3 regions of the Stenotrophomonas sp. GW821-FHT09E08 genome follow, and region 2 is predicted to be linked to each of the others. Evidence: predicted binding sites of a transcription regulator. Region 2 holds the regulator's gene; each other region holds the start of a gene.

Region 1 (9,994 bases), on a different contig from region 2:
GGCGCACGGTGCATTGGCCGCCGCACAGGCGGTGGCCGACAAGGCCGACGAAGGCGCGCGCAGCGAAGACATCCGCGCCGCCGAAGCGAACTGGAAGCGGGCCGAAGCCGGTGCGACGCTGGCTGAAGCCACCTACCGGCGCGTGCAGAACCTGTTCAACGAAGGAGTGATGACCCGGCAGAAGCGCGATGAGGCGCATGCCCAGGCCACCAGTTCCCGGGAACTGGCGCGTGCCGCGCGTGCGCAGTACGACATGGCACTGGCCGGCGCACGCGAGCAGGACAAGCGTGCCGCGCAGGGCCAGGTGCAGCAGGCACAGGGCGCGGTGGCCGAAGTCAACGCTGCGCGTGTCGAGGTCGAAGGGCGCGCACCGGTGGCCGGCGAGATCAACAAGCGCATGGCTGACCCGGGCGAACTGGTGCCGGCCGGCTACCCGGTGTTCACACTGGTCGACATCGACCGCATGTGGGTGGCGATGAACCTGCGCGAATCGCAGATGCAGGGCCTGAAGGTCGGCAGCAAGCTGCGCGGCAGGGTGCCGGCGCTCGGCCAGGACGGCGAATTCGAGGTCTACTTCATCAACCCGGCCGGCGACTATGCAACCTGGCGCACCACCCGCCAGTCGTCCGGCTACGACGTCCGCAGCTTCGAGGTGCGGGTGCGCCCGGTACGCCGCATCGAGGGCTTCCGCCCGGGCATGAGCGTGCTGTTCGCATGGCCCCAGCACTGAGCCCCGACCGCGGCGGCTTCGCCGGCTCCTGGCGGCGCGAACTGCGTGCGCTGCGCGGCAGCCGCGCCGATCTGATGCTGGTCACTTTGCTGCCGCTGTTGATGCTGGCCGTGATGGCGTGGATGTTCACGCCCTCGGTGATGCGCGACATACCCATCGCCGTGGTCGACCTCGACCACAGCGGTGACAGCCGCCTGCTGCTGCGCATGCTCGATGCCAGTCCCGGCGTGCGCATCGCCAGCCAGCCGGCGGACCTGGAAGACGCACGCTCGCAGCTGCGCAGCCTGGACGTGTTCGCCATCGTGCTGGTGCCGCGCGACGTCACCCGGCAGGCGCTGCGTGGCCGCCAGGGCACGGTGTTCGCCTATTACAATGCTACCTACATGACCACTGGACAATCCGCTGCGCGCGATATCGGCGACGCGGTCTCGGCCTGGAACGCGCGCCTGCTACGCGAGCGCATCGGCCTGCAGGTCGGCCCGGGCAAGCTGCGTGCGGCGCCGATCGCGGTGCAGTCGGACATCCTCTACAACCCTGCACGCAGCTACGAACTGTTCCTGCTGCCGCTGATCTTCCCGGCGGTACTGTCACTGGTACTGGCGCTTGCCGTGGCCGGCAGCCTCGGCCGCGAGATCCGCGACGGCACCCTGCGCGCCTGGCTGGGCCGCACGCCGTGGCCGGCGATCGCCGGCAAGGTCGCGCCATACATCCTGCTGTTCTCGCTGTATGGCGCACTCGGCATCGGCTACCTCGCCTGGCTGCGCGGCGATGGCGTGGCGGGCAGCGTGCTCCTGCTGCTGCTCGCACAACCCTTGTTCTATCTGGCTACCGCCGCCTACGCGCTGTTCTTCGTCGGCGTCACCCGCGACATGGGCACCGCGCTGTCCGCGGTCGGCCTCAGCATCGGCACCGCGCTGGCGTTCTCCAGCGCGACCTTCCCGGTGCTGGACGGCCCGTTGTTCACCCGCATCTGGCACCAGCTGCTGCCACTGAGCGCCTACATCAAGCTGCAGACCCAGCAGCAGTTCATCGGTTCGCCGCTGCTGGTCTCGTCGTGGCCGCTGGCCACGCTGCTGCTGATGTCAGTCGTAGCCGGCGGCATCGGTGGGCTGCGCCTGATCGCCTTCGCGCGTGCGCCCGAGGCCGCACAACCGGCAGGGGCCGACGCATGAGCGCACTGTGGCGCAGCCTGCGGCAGACCCTGATGGCGGTGCTGTGCGACCGCTATGCGATCGTGGTGATGGTCGGCGCGGTGATCCTGTATTCATTCTTCTACCCGGCCGCATACCGCCACCAGGTGGCCAGCAACCTGCCGGTGCTGGTGGTGGATGAAGACCACAGCGCGACCAGCCGCGAACTGCTGCGCAAGCTCGATGCGCTGCGGGTCGCGCGCGTGGTCGGGCAACCGGCCGACATCGACAGCGCACGCCAACAGCTGGAAGCCGGCCACGCCGAAGGCATCGTGCTGATCCCGGCCAACCTGGAGCGCGACATCCTGCGCGGCCATCCTGCCAAGCTGGTGCTGCTCGGCAACGGTGCCTACCTGGGCCGCGCCAGCTGGGTGCTGGGCAGCGTGGCCGATGCACTGGGTGCCTTCGGACGTGACGCCGTGGTCGGCCAGGCCGCCTTCATGGGCGCGCCGCAGGCACCACCGATCACCCTGGTGCAGCGCCCGCTGTACAACACCCAGGAAGGCTACGGCAGCGCCATCGTGCCCGGCGTGGCCGAGCTGATCGTGCACCAGACGCTGCTGATGGGCATCGGCGTCCTGCTCGGCGGCCGCCGCCTCGCACTCGGCCGGCGACTCCGCTTCGACCTCCCGACTTTGGGGGGCATGGCATTGGGCTTCGGCCTGATCGGACTGTTCGGCCTGTTCTACTACGCCGGTTTCACCGCCTGGGTGCAGGACTATCCGCGCGGCGGCAACCCGCTGGGCCAGCTGCTGGGCGGCACCCTGTTCATCGCCGCCACGGTGGCGTTCGGCCTGTTCGTCGGTAGCTTCTTCCGCACCCGCGAGCGTGCGTTCCAGTACATCATTGCCACCTCGATCCCGCTGTTCTTCCTGGCCAACCTGTCGTGGCCGGCGGTGATGACGCCGCAACCGCTGGTCTGGCTGGCGCAGTTGCTGCCGACCACCTCGGGCATCAACCTGATGGTGCGCCTGAACCAGATGGATGCCAGTCTTGCGGAAGTCAGCCACGAGCTGATCACCCTCAGCGCCCTGCTGCTGCTCTACGGTGCCCTCGCCGCCTGGCGCCTCCTCGCAAAAAAGGGGACGGAGGGGATTAAGTCGTAAGCGGCCGGTTGGGGGGATTGCGACTTAATCCCCTCCGTCCCCTTTTTGCATAACGACGAACGCCGGCGTGGGGCCGGCGTCCGAGTACTGCAGTGTGGAAGGGGTGACGGGTCGATCAATCAGCGGTAGACGCGCTCGCAGCGGCGTTCGACCACGCGATCACCATTCTTCTGCTGGCTGTTGCCCTGGATCTGTCGGCCCGCCGCACCACCGGCGACGGCCCCTGCCACGGTGGCCAGCTTCTTGCCGTTGCCGCCGCCGACCTGGTTGCCGAGCAGGCCACCGATCACGGCGCCAGTCGCGGTACCCGTGATGCGGTTCGGGTCGCGCGAGTTGCGCTGCACTTCCACGTTCTTGCAGACCACGCGGCTGCCGTCATTGAACTTGCGTCCTTCATCACGTGGTCCGTAGGTCTGTGCGCCGGCAACGGACGATGCCGCCAGCAGCGTGCCCAGCACAAGCAATCGGGTCGAAGTCTTCATGGCCATCTCCTGAGGTCCGGTATGGCACAAGTTTCCTCCCGCGGTTGGCAACCGGAAGTGAAATGCATGTGTCCGCCACTTCATCGGCCATCACCCGTTCAGGAAGAAAATCCGCGCCCATCACGATCAGCCATCGCGATGGGCGCCGTCTCCCTGCCGGCATTTCAACCCTGCTAGAACTCTTCCCAGCCGCCCGCATTGGCCGCCAGCGTCGGTTCGATGCGTGGCGACAGCGGTGCAGAACGGCGCACCGGGGTAACGGTGGCAGCCACTGCAGCCAAGGCCGGGCGTACCGCAGCTGCGGCCGTCACTGCGCCGGTGCGGAATACCGATACCGCCTCGGCCAGCAGGTTGGACTGCTCCTCCATCGAGCGTGCGGCGGCGCTCGCTTCTTCCACCAGGGCCGCGTTCTGCTGGGTGGTCTCGTCCATCTGCACCACCGCCTGGTTGACCTGCTCGATACCCGAGCTCTGCTCCTGCGAGGCGGCGGAGATGTCGGCCATGATGTCGGTCACCCGCTGCACGGAGGCCACGATCTCACCCATCGTGGTGCCGGCCTGGCGGACCAGGGCCGATCCGTCGGCGACCTTGCCGACCGAGTCTTCGATCAGGCCCTTGATCTCCTTGGCCGCGCCTGCCGAACGCTGCGCCAGTGTGCGTACCTCGCTGGCAACCACCGCAAACCCCCTGCCCTGCTCGCCGGCACGCGCGGCTTCCACCGCGGCGTTCAACGCCAGGATATTGGTCTGGAACGCGATACCGTCGATGACCGAGATGATCTCAGCGATCTTCTTCGACGACGCCTCGATGGCCGTCATCGTGGTGACCACCTGGCCGACCACCTCGCCGCCCTGCGAGGCGACACCATGCGCGCCGATGGCGAGCTGGTTGGCCTGGCGTGCATGCTCGGCATTCTGCTTCACGGTGGAGGTCAGCTCCTCCATCGATGCCGCCGTCTCTTCCAGGTTCGCCGCCTGCTGCTCGGTACGCCGCGACAGGTCGGTGTTGCCCGAGGCGATCTCACCTGCCGCAAGGTTGATGCTGGATGCACTGGCCTGGATGCGACCGACGATCTGCTTGAGCTGATCGACCGTGGCATTGCAGTCATCACGCATGCGCGCGAACACACCATGGAAATCGCCCTGCATGCGCACGGTCAGGTCACCGCGCGAGATGGCCTGCAGCAGGGTCGAGACCTGTACCAGGTTCTCGTCGGTGGTCTGCATCAGGCGATTGAGCCCCGCCACCATGTCGCGGAAATCGTAGGCGAAGCGATCCTCGTCACCACGCAGGCTGAAGTCACCTGCCGCAGCGGCGGTTGCCAAGCGGCGGATCTCGCTGTTGATCGCCGACAGGCTGCTCTTGGTCTCATCCATCGCCTGGGTGATCGCCGCCTTCTCGCCGGGCAATGGATCCATGTCCACCGACAGGTCGCCACGCGCGTAGTGCTTCATCACCTCGATCAAGCGGTTCTGCACCTGCACGTGCGAGCCGACCAGCGCATTGGTCTCGTGCACCATGCGCCCGTAGTCGCCGGGGAACGCGCTTTCATCCATGCGGTAGCTGAGGCTGCCGGCATCGTGCTGGCGGGCCAGCTCGCCCTGTGCCGCCATCACCGACTGCAACTGTGCCTGCATGCGCTGCATCGACTTCAGCAGCTGGGTCACCTCGTCATTGCCGGTGGCGTCGATGCTGCTGTCCAGACGGCCATTGGCGATGCCATCGGCCAACTTCACCGCTCCTTCCAGCGGGCGGGTCAGGCTGCGGGTGATCGCCCAGGCCGCCAACGTGCCCAGCAACAGGCTCAGTGCCCCGAACGCGATCGATAGCGTGCCGGTCCACGATTCGGTTGCGCGGTACTCTTCGCGGCTGCGTTCGGTCAGCGTTTCCTGATGGCGCAGCAGGGCCGAAATGGATTCATTCCAGGCCGTTGCCAATCCGTGCTCGGCCAGCAGCTCCTTCGCTGCGCCATCAAAATCCCCGGACTTCATGCGCTCATGCAGTTGCTGGGTTGACGCATCGGTGGCCTTGCGGGCGGCCTCGATGCGTGCGACCAGGGTATCGCCGGTAGCATCACGCGGAATCTTGATGTACTTGGCCCAGATACCGTCATAGGTCCGCGACAACTCCTGGGCACGCTGGTAATCCTTGTCGAACTCGTCACCACGCTTGATCACCATCAGGCGGCGATGCATCAGCACCGCGTTGTTGGTATCAAGCATGTCATTCAACAAACGCATCTTCACCATGTTGACGTCCACCACTTTCTCGAACTGGGCGGACTTCAGGTGATTTCCATACAGCACGAGGCCGACGATGGCCATGATGAACAGCAGCAGCAGACCGAAGCCGGCGCCAAGCCGGGATCCCACACGGAGATTACGTAAGGCAAGCATCTCAATTCCCTTGATCGTGGCCGTACGTTCGATGGCGGCGCAGCGACGGGAAACTTTACGGGACTTTATATATGGACCGATCCAAATACATGAAACTGTGCAGGTAGTCAGAAAATAAGGAAGCGGATAATGGCGCCATATCATTTATCGAATACCGCTGACACGCCAGCGCCCGATGAAAATCACATGGATTTAACGCCATAATCACGCCACACCCTGTGCACGATGACCCTGGATTATCTGCACATGACAGAACTGTCCCGGACCGGGCATGTCATGGCATGGCGACGCCCGGGACGGCTACAGTCGGCAGATGACCCGGATCCTGCACATCGAAGGCGCGTCCATCAACGACATCGCCAGTCTCTACGTGGAAATCAATCGCGTGTTCATGGCCGACGAAGACTGGCAGCTGGGACCCAGCCTGGACGCGTTGGATGATCTGCTGTGGGGTGGCTACGGCGCTCTCGCTGGTCATGCCTCCACCACGGTTGTGTGGCGCGACATCGAGCACAGCCGCGAAGCACTGGGCCGCGGGACCACCCAGGCCTGGCTGCAGTCAAAACTCGATCAGGCCGGCACCTTCAACACCGCGGTGATCGCCGACCAGCTGGCGGCGCTGCAACAGGGCCAGGGACAGACCTACTTCGAGATCGTGATGGAGATCTTCAACGGCCACCCGCAGGTCACGCTGGTCCCCGCCTGAGCACGCACCAACCACAGCGTGTTCGCCTCAGAGCTTGGCCAGGGCCTCACCCAGCCGCTTCGGGAACGCGACCTCGCTGGCCAGATGCCACGCGCGCGCATCCGCGCCCAAACGGCTCCACTCCAGCGCATCCATCGCCAAGGCACGCTCGATGGCCTGTTCCAGCGCCGCCTCGTCCACGTGCCAGGTCCTGGACAGGTGGCAGGGCTGGCCCTCATGGGCAGCAACGAGGATGCCACGACTGTCGTCGATCATCTGGTTCATCGGCGCGCCATCGCAGGTGATCACCACCGCCGCACAGCTCATCGCCTCCACCAGGTAGTGGCCCCAGCCTTCCGTCTGCGACAGGCACAGGTGGAACGCATGTTCGTTCTGCAGGCGCTGCACTTCCTCATCGGGCAGGCGCTCGCGGACGATCCGCAGGTTCGCGGCACCGCCCTCGTCCTCGTCCGAAGGACCACTCCGCAGGACGGTCAGCAACGGCCACTCCGGATGGCGCTTCCAGACCTCGACCAGCGTTGCCGTGCCCTTCATGCGACTGGCACCAGCTGCATGCAGGAAGCTGCGCGGCTTGCGCGGTACCGAAGGGTCGTGACGGTCACGACTGCAGAAGCCGACCTCCAGCGCGCGCAGGCCAAGCGCATTGAAGATGCGCGTGGCTTCTTCGGTCTTGGTCAGCAGTGCATCGAACCGCGGCAGGATGCGCAGGCTGCGTGCAGACACCCATTCCGGATTCGGAATCAGCAGGTTGACCTTCGCCAGGCCGAAGCTTGCCGGCCGGACATGCTCCAGCGAGATGTTGATGTCGAACCGTGCCGGCTTCCGGCCCAGGCTCAGCCACGAGGCCAGCAGCCTGCGCAGGCGCATCCCGCGCAGCTTCCAGGCGCCGCCATTGCGCACTGCATCCAGACGGCTGACGGTCACCTCGTGCCCCAGCTGCTGCAGCGAGCGCTCGATCACCTGGATGTCATGGGACAGGCCACGCTGGTTGTCGGCGGCCAGCAGATGGATATGTGCCATCAGCGGGCACTCCCTTCCCGGTGCAGGTTGCGCGCAGGCAATGCGGTCGCCAGCATGAAGCCCAGCACCAGGTAGAAATAGAACGAATGCGGCATCGCCCGGTAGAACACGTTGTCCGTGAACGCCGAGAGTGCGTAGACAATGACCACGGCAAGTCCTGCGGTGGCGATCATCGCGGTCGTCTCATCGGCATGGCCGAGACGTCGCGCGAAGTGGATGCCGGGCAGGATGAAGATCAGCAGCATGATCACCAACAGCGGCACACCTCCGGTCGCCGCCGCTTCCAGGTATTCGTTGTGCGGGTGGTTGTAACGTACGATCGAGTCGGAGACCTCGCCGCGGGCGATACCTTCGCGTGCATAGGTGCCGAACTGGTTCAGGCCAACACCGGCCAACGGGTGCTCCGCGAAGGCGTCGACCGCCACGCCCCACATGGCAATGCGCTCGCGGACCGAGCCGACCTCGTTCTCCTGGCTGAAACCGGAGATTTCGCCACTGACCTCACCGAAGCGCTGGATGACCTGATGGTTCAGCATGGTGGTGGCACCGGCCACGCCGATGACCAGCGCACCGACAAAGGCCAGCGCGCCGCGCCAGCGACGGGTGCGCCGGACGTGCACGGCGATCACCATCAACATCGCGGGAATGAACGCCAGGATCGGCCCCCGGCTCTGCGCCAGGATCGAACCGTAGACGCCCACCGCGATGGCGATGCCGTGCAGCCAGCGCTCGGCCGGATGGACGTTCGGCTGGATCAGCCGGATGACCGAAAACAGCGCCATGCACAGCGTGACCATGGTGAACTCGATGGCCGTCCACTCGCCACCGCTGAAACCATGTGCGCGTTCCAGCCCCATCATGTGGTGCTGCACGATGCACGAGCCACCGAAGATCAGGGTCGACAACGCGAAGATCTTCCAGATCAGGCGCCAGTCCAGGGCGGTGGCGAATACCGCGGCCGTGCCCAGGTAGATCAGTGTCTGTGCCGGAAGGTCCAGTTCGTTCCAGCGCAGCCCGTGCCAGCCGATGCTGTAGAAGGCATAGGCCAGGCGCAGCAAGCAGACGATCACGATGAACCGGGCGATGCGGTAGCGCAGGCGGACATCGGGCTGGCGGCGGATCAGGACCACGCCGGTGACCAGCAGGGCCAGCAGCAGCACCGCCTTCAGCAGGTTGTAGGGTGCGGATCCGGCAAGCGGGACAAGGGCGACCAGAATGCTGAGCAGGACGGTACGCCAAGTGTAACGAGGTTCGGCGGCCGTGCTGGCTGCAGTCATGCTTGTTCTTTCCATCAACGCCCGCCCGGGGATGAGTTGCCCCGGTTTCCATGGAGGCCGTTTGGCGGAAATCGCCGGGGCTGACACTACCGTGGGGGCCTACGGAAATCAACCAAACCACAGGTGTATGGGCGTGTGGCGTTGGCCTGCAGACAGCCCGGCCAACGGCCCTGCCCGGACCACCGACGCTGCGGATCACCGACCGCCCCAGGTCGCTACACTAACGGCCCTGCCGGCCGTGGTCGCATGGCCACGCCCCGACGCCCTGCCCAAGACGCGAAACGCCCCAAGTGACTGATACAAAAGACAACACCAGCAACGCCAAGGCGTCCAAGGACCACACCCCGCTGATGAAGCAGTTCTTCGCGGCCAAGTCCGACCATCCGGACCTGCTGCTGTTCTTCCGCATGGGTGACTTCTACGAGCTGTTCTACGATGACGCCCGCAAGGCGGCACGGCTGCTGGACATCACCCTGACCCAGCGCGGCAGCTCCGGCGGCGCGCCGATCCCGATGGCCGGCGTACCCGTGCATGCCTACGAAGGCTACCTGGCACGGCTGGTGGCACTGGGCGAATCGGTGGCGATTTGTGAACAGATCGGCGACCCGGCCCTGGCCAAGGGCCTGGTCGAACGCAAGGTGGTGCGCATCGTCACCCCCGGCACGGTCACCGACGAGGCCCTGCTGGATGAACGCCGCGACACCCTGCTGATGGCGCTGTCGCGCAGCAAGCAGGGTTACGGCCTGGCGTGGGCCGACCTGGCCGGTGGCCGCTTCCTGGTCAACGAAGTGGAAACCGACGACGCACTGGAAGCCGAGCTGGCACGGCTGGAACCGGCCGAACTGCTGGTGCCCGACGAGGAAAACTGGCCGGAATTCCTGCGCCAGCGTACCGGCGTGCGCCGCCGCGCACCGTGGCTGTTCGACGCCGACAGCGGGCGCCGCCAGCTGCTGGCCTTCTTCAAGCTGCATGATCTGAGCGGCTTCGGCATCGATGACAAGCCCCGCGCCACTGCAGCAGCCAGCGCCCTGCTCGGCTATGTGGAGGAAACCCAGAAGCAGCGCCTGCCGCACCTGACCTCCATCGC
Region 2 (9,994 bases):
GATGCACCAGCGGGTCGGCCAGGGCTTCGACCAGGTTGCGGTCGAGCTCGGTCTCGGCGCCGATCAGCTCAAGGTCCACTTCCTTCTTCAGCGAGCGGGCAACGTCGCGGGCGACCTTGGGGAAGCGCGAGAACACCTTGCCCACCGGCTGCATGCGGGTACGCATCACCGCCGACTGCAGGCGTGCGGTGGCGATGTCCAGCGTGGATACCGCACGGTCCAGCTCCTCGTCGCGCAGGCGCGCACGCAGGGTCTTCAAGCGATTGCGTGACAGCACCAGTTCGCCGATCAGGTTGACGATCGCATCCAGGCGCTTGGTATCCACGCGCACGGTGTGCTCGGCTTCGGCCAGTGGCTTGGCGGGCGGCTTGGCCGCCGGTGCGGGTGCGGGTGCGGCTGGGCGTGGCGCGGGCGGTGCCGCCGGCACCGCGGCGACCGGTTTGGTGCCGGGTGCGGCGCCACCGTGCAGCTGGTCGAGCAGGGCTTCGAACTCGTCTTCGCTGATCAGGCCGTCGTCGGCCTTCTTCGCCGGTGCGACCGCGGTCGGGGCATTGCCGCCGTGCAGCTGGTCGAGCAGGGCCTCGAACTCATCGTCGGTGATCAGGTCACTGCCACCGGTGGCGGGCGCAGCGGCGGCCGCCGGGGCGGTGGCGCCACCGTGTACATCGAACTGCGCGATCAGCTCGGGGGGCGCGTAGCCCGGTTCGGTACCCGAGGACACTGCATCCAGCATCGACTGCAGGTAATCCAGCGATTGCTGGGCGGCATCGAAATGGTGGGCCTGCAGCACCGCCTGGCCGGCGCGCGCGGCGCCGAGGGCTTCTTCGGCGGCGTGGCACAGTTCAACCATGGCCGTCACGCCAAGGAAGCCGGCGCCACCCTTCAGCGTGTGGTAGCCGCGGAACACCGCATTGAGCTGGTCGCCGTCCTGGGGTGCCTGCTCCAGCGACACCAGCTGTTCGCCCAGGCGATCCAGGATTTCCTGCGCCTCGATGATGAAATCGGCAGTGATGTCGTCGGATACCGCGCTCATGCTTACAGCCCCAGATCCGACAACAGGTCGTCGGCGTCGTTCTGCGAGACCGCGTGGCGGTCCAGTCCCTTCAGTGCCGGCCCGGCCAGTTCCGGGTCGGAGCGATGCTGTTCCGGCGGCAGGCCGAGTGCGCCGAAGCCTTCGTGCACGCGGCGCACGATGCCGACCACGCGACGGATGATCTGCCCGGTCAGGTCCTGGTAGCTCTGGGTCAGAGCGATCTCGGTCAGGTTATGGCGGATGCGCTCGAGCTGCGCGTCCTGGCCAGGCTGCAGGCCTTCGGCGCGCAGCTGTTCGGTCAGGCTGCGGCATTCCTCGGCCAGGTCCAGGGTGCGGTGGGTGGCCTGTTCGGTCATCGCCACCACGTGGTCCAGGCGCGCGCAGGCGTCGTCCAGTTCGCCGGCTTCGTCAGGCACGGTCGGCAGCTCACCCAGCGCCTGTCCCAGCTCGCGGGCCAGCCGCGAAAGGCCGCTCATCATCGGCTGCGTGCGCAGTGCGACCAGCCCGTCGATGCGCTGCCGCCACGCGGCTTCGTCACCGGACTCGAGTGCGTCCAGGGCTTCCTGAAGGCGCAGGGCGAGGGCGTTCCTGTCGACCGTGGTATCCATCAGGCGCTGGCCGCCAGGCGTTCGAAGATCTTGCCGAGCTTCTCTTCCAGGGTCTGCGCGGTGAACGGCTTGATGATGTAGCCGTTCACGCCGCTCTGGGCGGCTTCGATGATCTGCTCGCGCTTGGCTTCGGCCGTCACCATCAGCACCGGCAGTGTCTTCAGCTTGGCATCGGCGCGGATCGCCTTGAGCAGTTCGATGCCGGTCATCACCGGCATGTTCCAGTCGGTGACCACGAAATCGAACGGCTGGCTCTGCAGCAGCGACAGCGCGGCATGCCCGTCCTCGGCTTCGGCGGTATTGGTGAAGCCCAGATCGCCCAGCAGGTTCTTGACGATCCGACGCATGGTCGAGAAGTCGTCGACGATCAGGATGCGCATGTTCTTGTTCAAAGCAGAGTTCCTTTGTTGTTCAGTCCGGGCGGCCGGGGGCAGCCGCCTCGGGCATGTTCATTCTTCGAGGCCGGCGTCCGCCGCCTCGAAAATCTTCAGTCGACCACGCAGGCGCAGCACTGCCTGGCCGTGGATCTGGCAGACCCGCGATTCACTTACGCCAAGCACCGCGCCGATCTCCTTCAGGTTCAGCTCCTGCTCGTAGTAGAGCGACAGCACCAGCTGCTCGCGCTCGGGCAGGTGGCCGATCGCCTTGCCCAGCTCGCGGCCGAACTCGCCGCGTTCCAGTACCTGCTGCGGGGTCGGGCCGCCCTGGGTGACGGTGTCCAGCTCGCCCTGGTCTTCGATGCGCGACTCCAGGCTCAGCACCTGGCCACGTGCGGCGTCTTCCATCAGCCGCAGGTATTCGGGCAGCGGCATTTCCATCGCCGCGGCCACTTCGGTGGCGCTGGCGGCGCGGCCGCTGCTCTGCTCCAGGCGGCGGATGGTGGCGGCGGCATCACGAGCGCGGCGGTGCACTGAGCGGGGCACCCAGTCGCCACGGCGGATCTCGTCGATCATCGAGCCGCGGATGCGGATCGACGCATAGGTCTCGAACGAGGCGCCCTGGTCGGCGTCGTAGCTGCGCGAGGCTTCGATCAGGCCCATCATGCCGGCCTGGATCAGGTCATCGACCTCGACGCTGGCGGGTAGGCGCGCAGCCAGATGGTGGGCGATGCGCCGCACCAGGTCCGAATGCTGGGCGATGACTTCGTTCGCCGCCGAGCGCTGCACTTCCCTGTACTGGGCTGCGCCTTTCATGCCGTCACCCCACGCTGCTTGAGGATGCGTTCGAGGAAGAATTCGACGCCGCCACGCGGTTCGGTCGGCGCCTGCCAGCGCGCGGTACGGCGCGCGATCTCGGTGATCGCCAGCGCGGCCGGGCTGGACGGATAGGCCTTCACCACCGGCTGCTGGCGCTGCACCGACAGGCGCAGCCAATCGTCCTGCGGAACGCAGCCGAGGTAGTTCAGCGAGACATCGGCGAGGAACTTCTCGCAGACACGGGTCAGCTTTTCGTACAGCACGCGGCCCTCGTTGGGGTCGCGCACCATGTTGGCCACCACCTGGACGCGGTCCACGCCACGCTCGCGCGACAGCACCTTGATCAGTGCGTAGGCGTCGGTGATCGAGGCCGGCTCGTCACAGACCACCACCACGGTGTCCTGTGCGGCCTGGCAGAAGGTCAGTACGCCATCGTTGATGCCGGCGGCGGTGTCCACCACCATGATGTCCAGCTCGCGTTCCAGCTCGGAGAACACGTTGACCAGGCCGACGTGCTCGGCCGGGGCCAGCTCGGCCATGTGGCGGCGGCCGGACGCGGCCGGGACCACCAGCACGCCGTTCGGGCCTTCGACGATGACGTCATCCAGCGAGCAGCGGCCGGCGACCAAGTCGGCCAGGGTAAAGGTGGGGTTCAGTCCCAGGATCACGTCGATGTTGGCCAGGCCGAGGTCGGCGTCCAGCAGCAGCGTGCGCTTGCCCATGCCGGCCAGCGCCACGGCCAGGTTGGCGGACACATTCGTCTTGCCCACGCCGCCCTTGCCGCCAGTGACCGCAATGGTGCGCACAGGGCCGAGCGGCTCGCTGCGGGTGGCCGACAGCGGGAAGGTCTTGGTCAGCTTGGCGTACTCACGCGACGGCATGGTTCAACTCCGGGTTGCAGGGCATATCGGCCGCGCGGCGCAAATCTTCAAGGCGAAGTACGAGATTGGCTGCACTGGCCCGGTGCAGGTCCTCCGGAACGTCCTGGCCGTCGGTCACCCAGGTGATCGGCAGGGCGTGGTCCACGGCCACCGACAGGGCGTTGCCGAAGCGGCCGGTCTCGTCCAGCTTGCTCAGCACCAGGCCCTGCAGGTTGGCCGCGCCGAAGCGGCGGACCACCTCGTCCATGTCGCCGAAGCTGGTGTTGGCCGGCAGCACCAGCAGGGTGCGTACCTGGCGGGCGGCACGCAGCCACTGCAGCTGGGCGGCCAGGGCGCGGTCGCGCGGGCCCAGGCCGGCGGTGTCGATCAGTACCAGCTTGTAGTCCTTCAAGCGTTCCAGCAGCTGGTCCAGGTCGGTGCCGCTGTTGGCCTCGTGCACCGCGATGCCGAGCTGGCGGCCGTAGCCGTACAGCTGCTCACGCGCACCGATGCGGGTGGTGTCGGTGGTGACCAGGGCCACGTCACGCGGGGCGTGCTTCTCGGCGAAGCGCGAGGCCAGCTTGGCGATGGTGGTGGTCTTGCCGGCGCCGGTCGGGCCGACGAGAGCGATCACGCCGCCTTCCTCCAGCGGGTCGACCGGGGCGATCGGCAGCTTGCGCGAGATCAGCCCGAGCATCAGGCCGCGGCCGCGGTGCGCATCGGTCTCCAGCGGGATCTGCATGGCCACGTCGCGGGCCAGGCCGGCGTCGAAGCCGTACTCGTCCATCAGGTCCAGTGCAGTGGCGCGCACCGGGCAGCCACGCAGGCGCTCGTCGGTGAAGCGGTTCATCTCGCGCTCGATCACCTGGCGCATGCCGGCCACTTCCTGGCGCAGCTGTCGGATCTCGGCATCGTCCTGGGCGACCACGGTCAGCACCGGGGCTGGTGCAAGGGTCGGTTCCGGGGCGGTGTCGATGGTTGCGTCCGCCATCGACGGTTCGTCGGCGAAGGTCTGCGACTGCGCGTCGGCCACAACGCTGGCCGGCAGCGGCAGCGGCGGCGGCTGCACCGCCACGGCCGGGGCCGGGCTTTGCTGATGCTCGGCATGCGGCGGATCGATCTGGAAGCGCGCACGGTTGGCCGGGATGATCACGGCGGGTGCAGCGACAGCGCCGGCGACGGCGTCTGCGAACGGGCCGAAGGCCTGTTCCGCACGCGCCGGTTCGTTGACGGCAGCACGCGCCAGGGTGGCGGCGAAGCCGGTGCTGCCGCGGGTCGGCACGATCTCGTCGGCGCTGTCCAGGGTGCGGCCGGTGGCACCAACGGCGGCGCGGGCCAGCGCGGCAACGGCCGAGGTGGTCGCAGCCACCGGTTCCGGTGCCGGGGTGGCACTGCGGCGACGGGTCACTGCAGCGATCACCGCGTCGGCGGCATTGCGCGGCTTTGGTGCCGGCGGCGGGGCGATGTCACGACGCGAGGCTTCCAGTGCACGCTGCACGGCGCTCTCGTCGTAGTTGGCGGCGGCAACGATCTCGATGCCTTCCTCGATCCGGCGGTTGGACAGGATCACGGCGTCAGGACCATGTTCCTTGCGCACCAGGTTCATGGCCGAGCGCATGTCGGCGGCAACGAATCGTTTGATTTTCATGCTGTGGTCACGGGACGAAGACGGCGGGGTGGCGGTCGGAGAACTCGGGTGGTCGGTGGTCTGCACGGTGCGGGTTCCCCTTGGTATCTGTCTGTTGCGTTGGTTCGAAAGTGGTGTCTGTTTTCTGGCGCATCGGAGGGCGGCGTCAGCTGATCGTTCCGACCAGCTTCAGGCGCTTGTCCTCCGGCACCTCGCTGTAGGCCAGGACCGACAGCGACGGAACGCTGTGGCGGACCAGGCGGGCCAGCGCGGCGCGCACCGGGCCGGGTACCAGCACGACCGCGGGCTCGTTGCGGGCTTCCTGCTTGCTGACACATTCGGCCAGGCTCTGGTGCAGTCGCTCAGCGAGTCCGGGTTCCAGCGCGGCGCCGTTGCCCTGCGTGGACTCCTGCAAGACACGTTCCAATTGTGGGTTGAGCGTGAACACCGGCAGCTCGGCCGACATTCCGGCGATCTCCTGCACGATGAAGCGGCCCAGTGCGGTGCGCACGGCGGCAGTCAGCACGGCCGGGTCCTGGCTGCTGGGCGCGTGTTCGACCAGCGCTTCGGCGATCTTGCGCAGCTGGCGGATCGGAATGCGCTCGACCAGCAGGTTCTGCAGCACCCGTACCACCGCCGACAGCGGCAGTGCCTTCGGCGTCAGATCTTCGACGAGCTTGGGCGCACTCTTGGCCAGGTTGGCCAGCAGGTGCTGCACTTCTTCGTGGCCGAGCAGTTCCGGCGCGTGTTCGCGGATCAGGTGCGAGAGGTGGGTAGCGACCACGGTGGCCGGATCGACCACGGTGTAGCCGAGCGTCTCGGCCTGGGCGCGCTGGTGCGGCTGGATCCAGGTCGCGTCCAGGCCGAAGGCGGGGTCCTTGCCGGCGATACCTTCCAGCGCACCGAGCGCGCTGCCCGGGTCCAGTGCCAGCTCGCGGTCCGGATGGATCTCGGCGGTGGCCACCGGCACGCCGTGCACCAGCACGCGGTAGCCATTGGCCGGCAGTTCCAGGTTGTCGCGGATGTGCACCGACGGAATCAGGAAGCCGACATCCTGGGTCAGCTTGCGGCGCACGCCCTTGATCCGCGCCATCAGTTCGCCGCCCTGGTTGCTGTCCACCAGCGGGATCAGGCGGTAGCCGACCTCCAGGCCCAGCGGATCGACCGGGCGCAGCTCGTCCCAGCTCAGTTCGGCGGTGGGCGCGGGTGCGGCCGGACGGCCCAGCGCAGTGAGTGCGGCGGCGTCACTGTTGCCGGCGGAGGCATCGGCAGCCGGCAGCTTGCTCTTGCGGTACAGCTTCCAGGCGATGAAACCCAGGATCGCGGCCAGCGTCAGGAAAGCGACGTTGGGCATGCCCGGCACCAGGCCGACCACACCGAGGATGCCGGCGGTGATCGCAAGCGCGCGGTACTGGCCGAACACCTGGCCGCTCATCGCCTGGGCCATGTCCTGCGAGCGCGAGGCACGGGTGACCAGCATCGCCACCGCACTGGAGACCAGCAGGGCCGGCAGCTGCGCCACCAGGCCGTCGCCGATGGACAGCAGGGTATAGGTGGCAGCGGCATCGCCGAAAGGCATGCCATGCTGCAGCACGCCCACGGCCAGGCCGCCCAGCATGTTGATGAACAGGATCAGGATGCCGGCGATGGCATCACCACGGATGAACTTGCTGGCACCGTCCATCGCACCGTAGAAGTCGGCTTCCTCGCGCACTTCCTCGCGGCGCAGCTTGGCTTCTTCACGCGTCAGCAAACCGGCGTTGAGGTCGGCGTCGATCGCCATCTGCTTGCCGGGCATGGCGTCGAGGATGAAGCGCGCGGTCACTTCCGAGACGCGGCCGGCACCCTTGGTGATGACCACGAAGTTGATGATGGTCAGGATCGCGAACACCACGATGCCGACTGCGTAGTTGCCACCGATCACGAACTCGCCGAAGGCGGCAATGACCTTGCCGGCCGCGTCGTGGCCGTTCTGGCCGTTGAGCAGGATCACGCGGGTGGAGGCCACGTTCAGGGCCAGCCGCAGCATGGTGGTGACCAGCAGCACGATCGGGAAGATGGTGAAGTCCAGCGGGCGCTTCACATAGACCACCGCCAGCAGCACCATCAGCGAGATGGCGATGTTGAAGGTGAACAGCGCATCGAGCACCGGTGCGGCCAGCGGCACCACGACCATGGCCAGCAGTGCCAGCACGATCAGTGGCGCGCCAAGGCCCTGGCGGATCATCTCCAGGGCGCGGCGGGTGTTGAAGCCGGGGGAGGGCTGGGCGCTCACGGGCGGCCTCCCTTGCCGAATTCATCCACCTGGATGTGCGGGCTGTCCGGCATCGGGCCAGTGCGCCAGGCGCGCAGCTGGTAGACGTAGGACAGGACCTGGGCCACGGCCGAATACAGTCTCACGGGGATTTCCTTTCCGAGTTGGCCTTCCCGATACAAGGCGCGTGCCAAAGGCGGCGCCGAGACGATGGCGACCTTGTTGCCATCGGCCACTTCACGGATGCGCAGGGCGGTCTCGTCCACGCCCAGGGCGACCACTTTGGGGGCGTTCATGGCGCCGCCCTCGTACTTCAGGGCCACCGCATAGTGGGTCGGATTGACCACCACCACGTCGGCAGTGGGTACCGCCTCCATCATCCGGCGGTTGGCCATCTGCTGCTGCAGCTGGCGGATGCGGCCCTTCACCTCCGGGCTGCCCTCGCTTTCCTTCATTTCGCGGCGCAGCTCTTCGCGGGTCATCTTCAGCTTGCGCATCCAGTTCCAGCGCTGGTACGGGGCGTCGATGGCCGCCAGCACCAGCATCGCGCCGGCGGTTGCCAGCAGCAGGCGCAGGGTGAAGCCAAGGCCGTCGGTGATGGCGGTCTCCAGCGGGTGGTGGATCAGACCGCGCAGGGTGTCGAAGCCGGTCCATACCACCAGCCCGGCGGCAACGCCGACAAAGGCCACGCGCAACAGCGACTTGGTGAACTCGGCGATGGCCTCCGGGCCGTACAGGCGCTTGAGCCCGCTGATCGGGTTCATGCGGTTGATGTCCGGCAGCATCGCCTTCTGCGACCAGCGCAGGCCACCCATCACCAGTGGCGCGACGAAGCTGGCCAGCAGGCAGACCAGCACCAGCGGCGCGATCACCAGCATGAACTGCAGCAGCAGGTCGCCGAAGTGGCCGAACAGTTCCTTCGGGTTCTGCCGCAGGCTCTGTTCGGGGCTGAGCGCATGCTTCATCCAGGCGCTGGCGCCGCGGCCGATCGAGCCGCTCATGGCCATCACCGCCAGTACGCCGGCGCCGAACACGGCGGCGGTGCCGAGTTCGCGCGAGCGCGGCAGGTTGCCCTGTTCACGGGCATCGCGCAGGCGTTTTTCGGTGGGTTGTTCGGTCTTTTCGCCGGCGGATTCGTCTTCGGACATCACGGGCACTGCGGCAGGAGATGCCGGGGTGCGAGCAAGAACCGTGCCGTGACGGGTTCATGTGCCAACCAAGGTTGGCACCTACCAGAGCAGGCACCGGCAGCGCCGGGTCATGCCCGGGGGGGAGCCGGGTGCGGGCTCGGCTACAGGGGCGCGTTGCCGCTGGGCGGCGGGCTCTGTGCCAGTTCCACACGAGGCCGGGGCAGGTCGTGCAGTTGCATGAAGCGGGCGGCATCGACCGGGCGACCGAGCAGGTAGCCCTGCAGGTAATCGCAGCCCAGCCGTTCCAGGTAGGCGCGCTGGGCGGCGGTTTCCACGCCTTCGGCCACGATGTCCATGTCCAGCGCATGGCCCAGCGCCACGATCGCCGAGACGATCACCACATCCTCGGCGCTGTGCTCCAGATCGCGCACGAAGGCGTGGTCGATCTTGATCTCGGTGGCTGGCAGCCGCTTCAGGTACAGCAGGCTGGAATAGCCGGTGCCGAAGTCATCGATGGAGATGCCCACGCCCAGTGCCGACAGCGCCTGCAGCAGGCGCAGGCTGGTATCGGTATCGCGCATCACGGTGCTCTCGGTGATCTCCAGCACCAGGTAGCGTGGGGTGATGCTGTAGCGCTCAAGGACGTCGCGCACGTCATGCAGCAGGTGCGGTGAGCTGAACTGCACCGGCGACAGGTTCACCGACATCGACCAGCCTTCATGGCCGGCGTCGTGCCAGCGGCGCAACTGCTGGCAGGCCTGGTCCAGCGCCCAGCGGCCGATTTCATTGATCGCGCCGCTGCGCTCGGCCAGGCGGATGAACCGATCCGGCGGGATCAGGCCATGTTCCGAGTGCCGCCAACGGATCAGTGCCTCGGCGCCGGCCACTTTCTGTGTGGCCACGCGGATCTTGGGTTGGTAATTGAGGAACAGCTGTTCGCTGCCGATTGCCCGGCGCAGGTCGGCAAGCAATCTGAACTGTTGCTCGGCGCTGTCATTCATCCAGTCGGCGAACAGCACGAAGGCGTTGCGTCCGGATTCCTTGGCCTGGTACATCGCTGCATCCGCAAAGGCCATCAGCTGCCGCTCGCTGGCAGCGTGGTCGGGACAGATCGCCACGCCGATGCTGGCGGTCACCTGCAGTTCGTTGTCCGGCAGCAGGGGCCCGCTGCCGACCGCCTGCAGGATGCGCCGGGCCAGGGTCGGAAGATCCTCGTCGTGCTCGATGCGCACCACCAATACGAACTCGTCGCCGCCCAGACGGGCCAGCATGTCGTTGGGCCGAAG
Region 3 (9,994 bases), on a different contig from region 2:
GACACCCAGCAGATCGGCGCGACCTTCTCCGGCCCGCTCGGCGAACGTTTCGGCCTGCGCATCGGCGCCAACAGCATGCGCCGCGATTCGGACCAGTCCAACGGCGGCGTCTACGGCAATGCCTATGCCGGGGAGAAGGACCGCAACGTCGACGCACTGCTGCAATGGAAGCTCAGCGATGCGCAGGAACTGTCGCTGGAAGCCGGCCATGGCGTGCAGCAGGCCTTCATCGATGCCTCGCTGGAAAAGCAGGACGAAGGCGCCTGGGGTGCCAGTGAACTCAAGCGCAGTTCGCTGGCGCTCAACCACGATGGAAAGTGGAGCTTCGGCAACTCGAAGATCAGCGCGTACTGGACCGAGTACAAGAATGACATCGGCGCCACCGGCCGCTCCGAGGCTACCGATACGATCATCGAGGGCAGCCTGACCACGCCGTTCACCCTGGGTGTTGAACACCAGTTCGCCGTGGGTGGCCAGTGGAAGCGCCAGGAACTGACCAACACCGACACCATCGGCCGCGCGCCGATCGACTACGCAGGCAACGCGGTCAACGGCTCCGACCTGCAGGTGGATACCTGGGCGCTGTTCGTCGAGGACGAGCTGAAGCTGCACCGCACGCTGGCCCTGACCCTGGGCGCGCGCCTGGACCACCATGAGAAGTTCGGCGGCCACGTCAGCCCGCGTGCGTACCTGGTCTGGCATCCGGCCGGACAGTGGACGGTCCGCGGTGGCGTCTCCAAGGGCTTCCGTGCGCCCAGCCTGACCGAGAACTCGCCCAGCGCTGCCACCCAGTCCGGTGGCCGTGGCTGCACCTCGCTGATCCCGCTGGGCTATACCCGTGGCGGCTGCTACATGGCCGGCAATCCGGACCTGGATCCGGAAACCAGCACCAACCGCGAGATCGGCATCAGCTTCGACAACGACCTGGTCGATGCCGGCCTGACCTATTTCCATACCGACTTCAGGAACAAGATCGAATACGCACCGCTGGGCAAGTTCAACGGCATCTGGTGGACGCGCATGAGCAACGTGCAGCGCGCGCGTACCAGTGGCATGGAAGGCAACCTGAACGTCCGCTTCGGCGAGCACTGGCGCTGGCGCACCTCAGCGACCTGGATGAAGGAAGCCAAGAACCTGACCACCGGCAGGAACCTGATCGATACCCCGGAGTTTTCGGGCTACTCGTCGCTGGACTGGACGCCCAACACGACGTTCTCCAGCAGCCTGTCGGCGCAGTACACCGGCAAGCAGACCGGCACGGCGACGACCTTCCTCAAGGCCTACACCCTGTATGACCTGACCGCCGCCTGGAACGTCAACGAGGTACTGACCCTGCGTGGTGGCGTCAGCAACCTGGCCGACAAGAAGCTGTACGCGGAAGGCTCCACCGACTACTTCGTGGCCGGGCGCAGTTACTTCCTGAGCATGACCGCGCGCTTCTGACCGGCGACGCGCGCCGCGATCGCGCTGGCGGCTGGCCAGCGCGATCGGCGGTGTTGCGGGTTACTCGCTTTCCAGCGCGGCCGGTGCCGCGTTCTGCGTGGCCGCCGTGCGCGCACGGTCCATTGCCACCGCCAGTTGCTGGCGTGCGAGCAGTTGTTGTGCCTGCACCACTTCAGGTGTCGGCAGGAGCACCGGTCCCGGTGCGTTTTCCGGTGTAGCAGGTGTGGTCATGCAACCTCCATGGACATCCCGCCGCTGCCCGGATTCAGCTGGGGCAGCGGCGGAACTGCGCACCCTATCCTAAAAACAAGGCGGATGGGTGACGGTGCGGCGCCCCGCCGCAGACCTGCACATGCTGGGCGCGTCACATTTTTGACGGTTGAGGGTAGTTTCCTGAACCGGCGGCCTCGTATCATGTAATCGTTTTCCTACAAGGACGTAATCGTCAATGAACGCAGTCGACCTCACCCGCTTCAGCCCGAAGTGGCAGTTCCGCTTCAACTTCTTCCAGCAGCACGGTGCTCCCAAGGAGCCGGGATTCAAACACGCCTGGAAGGCGCTGTCCTTCGGCGACCGCCTGAAGATCAACATCAACTTCTTCGCGTTCTTCTTCGGCTTCATCTACCTGCTCATCCTGGGGATGTGGCGCAAGGCGCTGGTGGTGATCGGCATCGGCATCGTGCTGGGCATCGTCTCCCTGTTCCTGCCGGATGTCGTTGCGCGTCCACTGTTCATTGCCATGAACTTCCTGGTCGCCGCCAGCACCAACTACAGCTACTACCTGGAGCAGGTGAAGGGCAAAGCCAGCTGGAACCCCTTCGAAGGCATGTTCTGAACGATTGCGATTGCCGGACCCGGTTCCGGCATGCCAGCAAGCTGAAACAAGGACGCCCGGCTTTTGCCGGGCGTCTTCATTTGTGCCAGCCGCGGCTCAGGCCGCGTAGCGTGCCGCGGCTACCGGCTCGGCCTGCAGCCGGAAGCGCGATACCGCCACCGCCAGCTGCTCGGCCTGTTCTTCCATCGCCCGCGCTGCGGCGCTGGCTTCCTCCACCAGCGCAGCGTTCTGCTGGGTGGTCTCGTCCATCTGCACCACGGTCTGGTTGACCTGCTCGATGCCCGCCGACTGCTCGCGCGACGCCGCCGAGATCTCGGCCATGATCTCGTTGACCCGGCCGACCTGGCCAACGATCTCCTGCATGGTGCGTCCGGCGCCGTGTACCAGCTGCGCTCCGGCACCGACCTGTGCCACCGATGCGTCGATCAGCCCCTTGATCTCCTTGGCAGCACCCGCCGAACGCTGGGCCAGCGCGCGCACTTCACTGGCGACCACAGCGAAGCCACGGCCCTGCTCACCGGCGCGTGCTGCCTCCACTGCCGCGTTCAGTGCCAGGATGTTGGTCTGGAAGGCGATGCCATCGATCACCGAAATGATCTCGGCAATGCGCTGCGAGGAGGCCTCGATCTGCTCCATGGTCTGCACCACCTGGCTGACCACCTGGCCACCTTCACTGGCGACACCTGCAGCGGAGCCCGCCAGGGTATTGGCCTGCAGCGCGTGGTCGGCGTTCTGACGCACGGTGGAGGTCAGTTCTTCCATCGAAGCGGCGGTTTCTTCCAGATTCGCGGCCTGCTGCTCGGTGCGGCGTGACAGGTCACTGTTGCCGGCGGCAATCTCACCGGCGGCCAGGCGGATGCTGGCGGCCGACTGCTGGATCTGGCCAACGATCCGGGTCAGCTGCTGCACGGTGCTGTTGGCATCGTCGCGCATCACCGCGAACACCCCATGGAAGTCACCCTGCATGCGCGCGCTCAGATCGCCGGCGGCGATCGCGCGCAGCAGCGTCGACAGCTCGGCCAGGTTGTGGTCGCTGACCTCCATCATGGTATTGAGGGTTTCGACCATGCGGCGGAAATCGTGGTCGAAGCGCAGGGCGTCGCCGCGCACCGCGAAGTCACCGGCAGCGGCTGCAGCAGCCAGCTGCTGGATCTGATCGTTGATCGCCGCCAGATTGCTCTTGGTGGTGGCCATCGCGGCGCTGAACACTGCCTTCTCGCCCGGCAATGCTTCCATGTCCACGCTGAGGTCCCCCACTGCGTAGCGCTGCATCACCTCGACCAGGCGCTGGGTGACCGCATTGCTGGAGGCTACCAGCTGGTTGCTGTCGGCCACCATGCGGCCGTACTCGCCGGGGAATACAGAGGCGTCCATGCGGTAGCTGAGCTCGCCGGCATCGTGGCGACGCGCCATTTCGGACTGCGCGGCCATCACCGACTGCAGCTGGCCGCGCATGCCCTGCATCGCCTCCAGCAGGCGCCCCACTTCGTCATTGCTGCGCGTCGGCAGCGCACTGTCCAGCTTGCCCGCGGCGACATCGCCGGCTACGCGCACCGCTTCGGCCAGCGGCCTGATCGCCAGGCGGCGCAGCAGCACGTAGACACCCGCACTGAGGGTCAAGGCGGCCACCACACCGACCAGCAGGGTCAGCCACAGCAGCTGGCGCGCCTCTGCCACGATCACCGCATGCGGCATCACCACGCCCAGCGCGAAGCGCTGCGGGGCATCGCCCACGCGCAGCGGTACGTACACACGCACGTTGCCGGCCGCATCCGGGGTGAAGGCTTCGAAGCGGCGGTCGGCGGCGATGTCGGCCAGCATGCTGCTGGTCAGTGCATCGCTGCGCGGCTTGCCGATTTCAGCGGGATTGGCCGAAGCCAGCACCACGCCATTGGGCGAGAGCAGCTCGACGCGGCCGGCGCCCATCGGCTTCAGCGTGGCCAGGTGCTTCTGCAGCGCGGCCAGCGAGAAGTCGACGGTAAACACGCCGAGGAACGTACCGTTTTCGACGATCGGCGTACTCAGCGTGCTCATCAGCACCTGCTGGCCGCCGATGTCATAGGCGTAGGGCTCGCTCACCTTCGCAAGCTTGTCGCGGCTGGGTACCATGTACCAGTCGCCGGAGCCGCTGGCGGTCTCGGTGTAGTCGGTCATCGTCGACTGCTGCGGCGTGCCATCGTGCCAGGCCCAGTAGCTCATGTAGCGACCTGTGGCATCGTGCGCCTCGGTGTTGACGAACTCGGCATCCTTGCCATCGAAGGCATCAGCTTCCCACATGGTGCTCTTGCCCAGCCATTCCGGATGGGTACGCAGCTGTTCGCCGAGCACCGCCGCCAGGCTGGCGCGATCGGGCACGTCGCCACGGGCACGCTGGGCCAGCACGCTTTCAACCATGGCATCGTTGCTGGCGAAAGCCGTGCCGAGGTCGGCCGCGACCTGGCGTGCCTCGGCGGTGGCTTCGCTGGCCATGGTCTGGCGCGAGGCATTGACCAGGCTGGCGCTGGCCTGGCGATAGATCAGGAACGCGGTCAGGCCGAAGCACAGCAGCGCGATCACGGCGGTGCCGAGCATCAGCTTGTGGGCGATGCTGCCCGGGCGGCGGGCGGCGACGGAGCGGGAAGAAGGCATGGAAGGATCCGCAAGGCAGTTCAGGACGACCGGCACCGCGAGGGCACCGCGCAGGCGCGCGATCCATCGCGCAGGCCACCGGTCGCCGGGCCGGGCCCAGCACAGGAAGCGCACCGGGTTAGCGGCCGCCCGTCAACGAGGTTGAGGCGGCCGTTCTGCACATTGCTGAACGTACTCAGGGTCGGGTCAGGAACCCGCCCTGCTGCCGCCCTATTCGGCCACGCGGTCCTTGATCCATTCCGCCCGCGGCAGCACTTCGATGCTGCCAGCCGCGTACTGCTGCAAGACATCGTCCGGGCCGAAGCGCGGCTGCCACCCCAACGCCCGCCGCATACGGGCACTGTCGTAGACGCGATCGATGCTCAGCGGCAACGGCCAACGGCGGCGTTCGAACTCGGCCAGCAGCTGTGGCGCGCGCCGGGCCAGCACGTTGCGCGGCTGGGTGGCCAGCTCCAGGCAGTCCTCGCGCCGGAACGGGGTCGGTGCACAGGCGAGATAGCGGGCGAAGGCAGCGCCTTCATCCAGCAGCAGCGCGGCGTGCGCGCTGGCCACGTCGCGTGCGTCGATGCCACGGTGCAGGCGGAACATCGCCATGCGCTCGGGCGGTTCCGGGAAGCAACGGCCCATGCGCAGCACGCGCACACTGAAATCCGGCGCGGTTGCAGCTTCGGCCAGGGCCTCTGCCTGCAGCTTGGTGCGATGGTAGATGGTGCGCGGCAGGGGCTCGGTGTCCTCGTCGATCCAGCGGCAGCCGCCGGCCACCACCGCGTGACCGTACAGGGCGGTGGTGCTGGTCAGCACGAAGCGCCGTGCACCGGCCTCGCGCGCGGCCTGCAGCAGGTGTGCGGTGGCGTCCACGTTGATCTGCTGGAACACCGCATCCGGCACCAGCCCGACGTGCGGGGCATGCAGCGCCGCGGTATGGATGACCGCGTCGACACCCTGCACCGCCCGCGTGACCGCTTGACGATCGGTGACATCGGCAATGATGCGCGTAGTGGCGAACGGACTGCGATCCAGCCCCACCACTTCATGGGCCGCCGCCAACGCGCCGAAGATCGCGCGCCCGATCCGCCCGGAACTGCCGGTCAACAGAATCTTCATTGAGTCCATTCACTCGAAGCGCCCGGGAACTACCGGGATGCATCGATTCTAGGCACGCTGCATGTCGTCTGCGATAGGGCATGGTTGCAATTGTGCGTTCATCTTGACGACGCCAGCATGGCCAACAACTGACGGGCGACGAACAGTGGATCGTCACCACCGGCGACGTCGGGCCTGACACCGGTGCGCTCCCAGTTGCCACCGGTGCGGAGATTGATCGGTTGCCGGTCCGGAATGCTGATCTGATAGCCATCCGGCAGCAGCACAGGATCATCGAACATATGTGCGGCACCGCCACTGCGGCTGCCAACGATGCGCGCGCGACCCAGCGCCTGCAACGAAAAGGCGACATATTCGGCAGCCGAGCCAGTGCGGCGGTCGATCAGTACCACCAGCGGCTTCAGGTACGCCGGCAGGCTCGCCGGTGGCAACGGCACCGGGGTACGTCGGCCACGCTGCTCCAGTGCCTGCACCTGGGTGATGTTCGCATCCAGCAAGGTACGCACCAGCAGGTCGGCGCTGCCGTCATCACCGCCGCCGTTCTGGCGCAGATCCAGCACCAGCCCATCGGTGTCGGCCAGCAGGATGAAGGCAGCAGACAGCTTCGGCCTGGCCAGGTCGAGCGGATAGAAAGTGCTCAGCCGCAGGTAACCGATATTGCCCTCCAGCACCTTTACCTCGCGCACGCCGGCACCGTTGCTGCGGGCGTCGGCGCGCCAGGCCATCAGCCAATCGTCCTGTCCGGCGCTGGCATCCACCCGCTCGACGTGGAAATGGCCATTGAATACGTCCAGGTCCTGGTTCAGGCGCAAGCTGAAGGCCTTCGGATCCGCACACGTATCGGCGTAGCGCTGTCCGTTCGACCAACCACGCAGGGCATCGGCGATGCGGGCACCTTCCGCCGCGTCCAGGTACTGCGCCTGTATGGCCGTGGCCGCCGCCTGCAGCACCGCCTCCTGTGCAGGGCAGGAGGCTGCCAGCAGCGCGCCAAGCATCCACGAAACCGCCATGCCCCACCCCGCATTGATGATATGTAAGTGCTTATATATCATCACGACCATGGATCTCCAACATGCCACCCTGGGCACCCTGCTACGTGCTCTTCTTGATCAGCTCGACCCGGCCGTCGAGCAGGCCTATCGCGATCTGCAACTGGACTACCGGCCGCGTTACACGCCGGTGCTGCGCACGCTGATGGCGCAGGGGCCCTGCCGTATCAAGGACCTGGCGCTGGCCTGCGGGCTCAGCCATTCGGCGCTCAGCCAGACGGTTTCAGCGATGGTGCGCGACGGCTGGCTGCACACCGCCGTCGGCGAAGACAGTCGCGAGCGCATCCTGCAACTGAGCCTGCATGCACTACAGTCGCTGCCGGCGCTGCAGGCGCAGTGGCAGGCGACGGCGCGCGCGGCACGCAGCCTGGACGTCGATCTCGGGCAGTCGTTGGAGCAGGTGCTGCGCGACACACTACAAGCGCTTGAGCAGCGGCCCTTCGCGCAGCGCCTGCGCGATGGGCGCATGCGCTGACGCTGCCTCGCCATCCGGCCTTCGCTGCGGAACCTCGAGCACCCCGTGGTTATCCGCATGGCGATCCAGCCCCGTAGGTGCATCCATTCGAGGCGGCGCCAGCCTGAATGGGCATCACCGTCAACCGGATGCGCAGGCCAGGTGAAAGCGACCCTGAAGATGGCGACCTGGACTTAGCGTGCCATGGCCAACGATGGTCGCCGTCGTCGAACGCGGCGACACCCACGCAACGGGAGATTTCACATGGCTGACCAGCAACGCGGCACCTCCAATCGGGGTTTCGCCTCGATGGACCAGGGCAAGCAGCGCGAGATCGCTGCCAAGGGTGGACGCGCTGCGCATGCGTCCGGCAACGCACATGAGTTCAGTCCTGCTGAAGCGCGCGTCGCGGGTCGCAAAGGCGGCGAAGCGATCAGCCGTGATCGACAGCACATGGCTGCGATCGGTCGCGAAGGCGGGCATGCGCGCCACGCCAATACGCGGCAGCAGCAGCAGCAGGGCCAGTCCACGACCCTGGCGGACGACCCGAAGCGCCAGCAGGGATGAGTAGCCCGTAGTCAGTCCCGCAACCGCTGCCGCTGCAGGCCGATGGCCGCCAGCAGCGCCATTGCACCCGCCACGGCCATCGCCCAGCCAAAGCCACTGGCCATCGCGCTGCGATACCAGGCCAGCATCTGCGGCGTCGGCACCATCGAGTTGTGCCGCAGGATCAGCGCGCGCGCCTGCTCGGCCACCCCTGACTGCCCGGCAGCCTGTGCGGAGCTGGCGAACTGTTGCACCGCTCGCACACTCATCAGGCTGCCCAGCAAGGCGATACCCAGGCTCATGCCAGCCTGGCGCAATGCGTTCATCGTGGCCGAAGCAATACCCGCGCGCTCGGGGGGTACGCTGGCCATGACCGCCATGCCGGTGGCCGGCACCGCCAGGCCCATTCCAACGCCAAGCAGCATCAGCAGTGCATTGGCGTGCCAGCGCGACGTATCCGGTTCGAACGTGGTCATCGCCAACAGCGACACCCCGGTCAGGGCATAACCCAATACCAGTGCGGTGGGCAGGCCGATATGGGTGACCAGCCGGCCGAACAGCAGCGACACCGCGCCCATCAGCAGGAACTGCGGGACCAGCTGCGTTCCCGCCAGCGCCGCACCATGGCCCTGCGCCTGCTGGAAGAACAGCGACAGGCAGAAGAGGCTGGCATAGGCGGTGAAGCCCAGCACGAACGAAGCCAGGTTGAGCATGCCGAAGCGGCGGCTGGCGAACAGGTCGAGGGGCAGCAGTGGGCGTGCCACCAGGCGTTCGACGACGCCGAACAGGATCAACCCCGCGGCTGCGACGCCCAACGCCAGCAGCGTCAACGGGGCCAGCAGACCACGCTCGCCGATCGCGATCAGGCCGTAGCTGAGCGCGCCCAGGGCAACGATGCTGAGCATCTGCCCGGCCGGATCCAGTGCAGCGTGCTGCGGATGCCGCCGCTCTGGAATGGCCCAGGCCCCCAGCACGAGCGCCAGCAGGCCCAGCGGCAGGTTGATCAGGAAGATGCTCGGCCAACCGGCTCGCTGTACCAGTACCCCGCCCAGCAGCGGCCCAAGCACCAGGGCCAACGCACTGAACGCCGACCAGCCGCCGATCGCACGTGCACGCTGGCGCGGATCAGGAAAGGCATGACTGAGAATCGGCATCGCGCTGGGAATCAACAGCGCGCCCGCGACGCCCTGCACCGCGCGCCCGGCCACCAGCATCGACAGGCTGCCGGCACAGGCGCAGAGCAACGAGCCGAGAGTGAAGGTCGCCACGCTGAGCAGCCACATCCGCCGATGGCCATAGCGGTCACCGAGCGGACCGGCCGACAGCATCAGCGCTGACAGCGCGATCGCATAGGCGTTGATCACCCACTGCAGGCCGGCCATGTCGGTCCGCAATGCCTGCTGCAGGGTCGGCAGGGCGACGTTGACGATGCTGATGTCCAGCGAGGCGAGGAACGTGCCGAGATAAGCCGCCAGCACCAGGGCCGGTCGTTGGAAGCGATGCATGTACGGATCCCGCGGAGGATGTGCGCGCATCGTATCCACTGACTGACCGTCGGTCAATGACTGACGGTCAGTCGCCTGCGCAGGGCAGCTAGAATGGTGGCCGCCGCACCCGGATCACGCCCACCATGCAGACCCCAGCTGTCGCCAGGCCCCGCACCAAGCCCGCCGAAACCCGCCAGGAAGAACTGATGGACGCCGCGCAGGCGCTATTCCTGTCGCAGGGCGTGGAAGCGACCACCATCAGCGACATCGTCGCTGCCGCCGACGTGGCCAAGGGCACCTTCTATACCTACTTCGCCTCGCGCACCGAAATCCTGCAGGCGCTGGCGCAGCGCTATACGCGGCAGTTCATGGATGGGGTGGATCTCGCCGTGCAGCAGCAGCCCGCCCACGATGGCGTGGCACGCCTGCGCGCCTGGATCCGCGCCAA

What was found. Region 2 encodes FliA, which starts transcription of late flagellar genes. Its sites were predicted from a motif close to TAAAGTTTNNCNNNCNNNGGCCGATAA; they were not measured.
Region 1: the regulator FliA is predicted to act here: its motif matches at 5,936-5,962, upstream of AC07M7_RS01345 (methyl-accepting chemotaxis protein).
Region 3: the regulator FliA is predicted to act here: its motif matches at 5,025-5,051, upstream of AC07M7_RS09810 (methyl-accepting chemotaxis protein).

The regions. Positions count from the first base shown of each region.
Region 1 is NZ_JBWKOO010000001.1:282,932-292,925, forward strand. It holds gene AC07M7_RS01325 (HlyD family secretion protein) at 1-730, shown strand, start outside; gene AC07M7_RS01330 (ABC transporter permease) at 715-1,902, shown strand; gene AC07M7_RS01335 (ABC transporter permease) at 1,899-3,026, shown strand; gene AC07M7_RS01340 (glycine zipper 2TM domain-containing protein) at 3,146-3,514, opposite strand; gene AC07M7_RS01345 (methyl-accepting chemotaxis protein) at 3,682-5,904, opposite strand; gene AC07M7_RS01350 (barstar family protein) at 6,218-6,610, shown strand; gene AC07M7_RS01355 (glycosyltransferase family protein) at 6,638-7,630, opposite strand; gene AC07M7_RS01360 (O-antigen ligase family protein) at 7,630-8,907, opposite strand; gene mutS (DNA mismatch repair protein MutS) at 9,258-9,994, shown strand, end outside.
Region 2 is NZ_JBWKOO010000008.1:116,351-126,344, reverse strand. It holds gene AC07M7_RS12350 (chemotaxis protein CheA) at 1-1,033, opposite strand, end outside; gene AC07M7_RS12345 (protein phosphatase CheZ) at 1,036-1,641, opposite strand; gene cheY (chemotaxis response regulator CheY) at 1,641-2,033, opposite strand; gene AC07M7_RS12335 (RNA polymerase sigma factor FliA) at 2,091-2,834, opposite strand; gene AC07M7_RS12330 (MinD/ParA family ATP-binding protein) at 2,831-3,718, opposite strand; gene flhF (flagellar biosynthesis GTPase FlhF) at 3,705-5,345, opposite strand; gene flhA (flagellar biosynthesis protein FlhA) at 5,491-7,551, opposite strand; gene flhB (flagellar biosynthesis protein FlhB) at 7,596-8,726, opposite strand; gene AC07M7_RS12310 (putative bifunctional diguanylate cyclase/phosphodiesterase) at 8,870-9,994, opposite strand, start outside.
Region 3 is NZ_JBWKOO010000006.1:43,899-53,892, reverse strand. It holds gene AC07M7_RS09825 (TonB-dependent receptor domain-containing protein) at 1-1,443, shown strand, start outside; gene AC07M7_RS09820 (hypothetical protein) at 1,504-1,674, opposite strand; gene AC07M7_RS09815 (DUF2628 domain-containing protein) at 1,892-2,278, shown strand; gene AC07M7_RS09810 (methyl-accepting chemotaxis protein) at 2,375-4,906, opposite strand; gene AC07M7_RS09805 (NAD-dependent epimerase/dehydratase family protein) at 5,117-6,010, opposite strand; gene AC07M7_RS09800 (S41 family peptidase) at 6,109-7,020, opposite strand; gene AC07M7_RS09795 (MarR family transcriptional regulator) at 7,070-7,534, shown strand; gene AC07M7_RS09790 (KGG domain-containing protein) at 7,778-8,080, shown strand; gene AC07M7_RS09785 (MFS transporter) at 8,092-9,564, opposite strand; gene AC07M7_RS09780 (TetR/AcrR family transcriptional regulator) at 9,690-9,994, shown strand, end outside.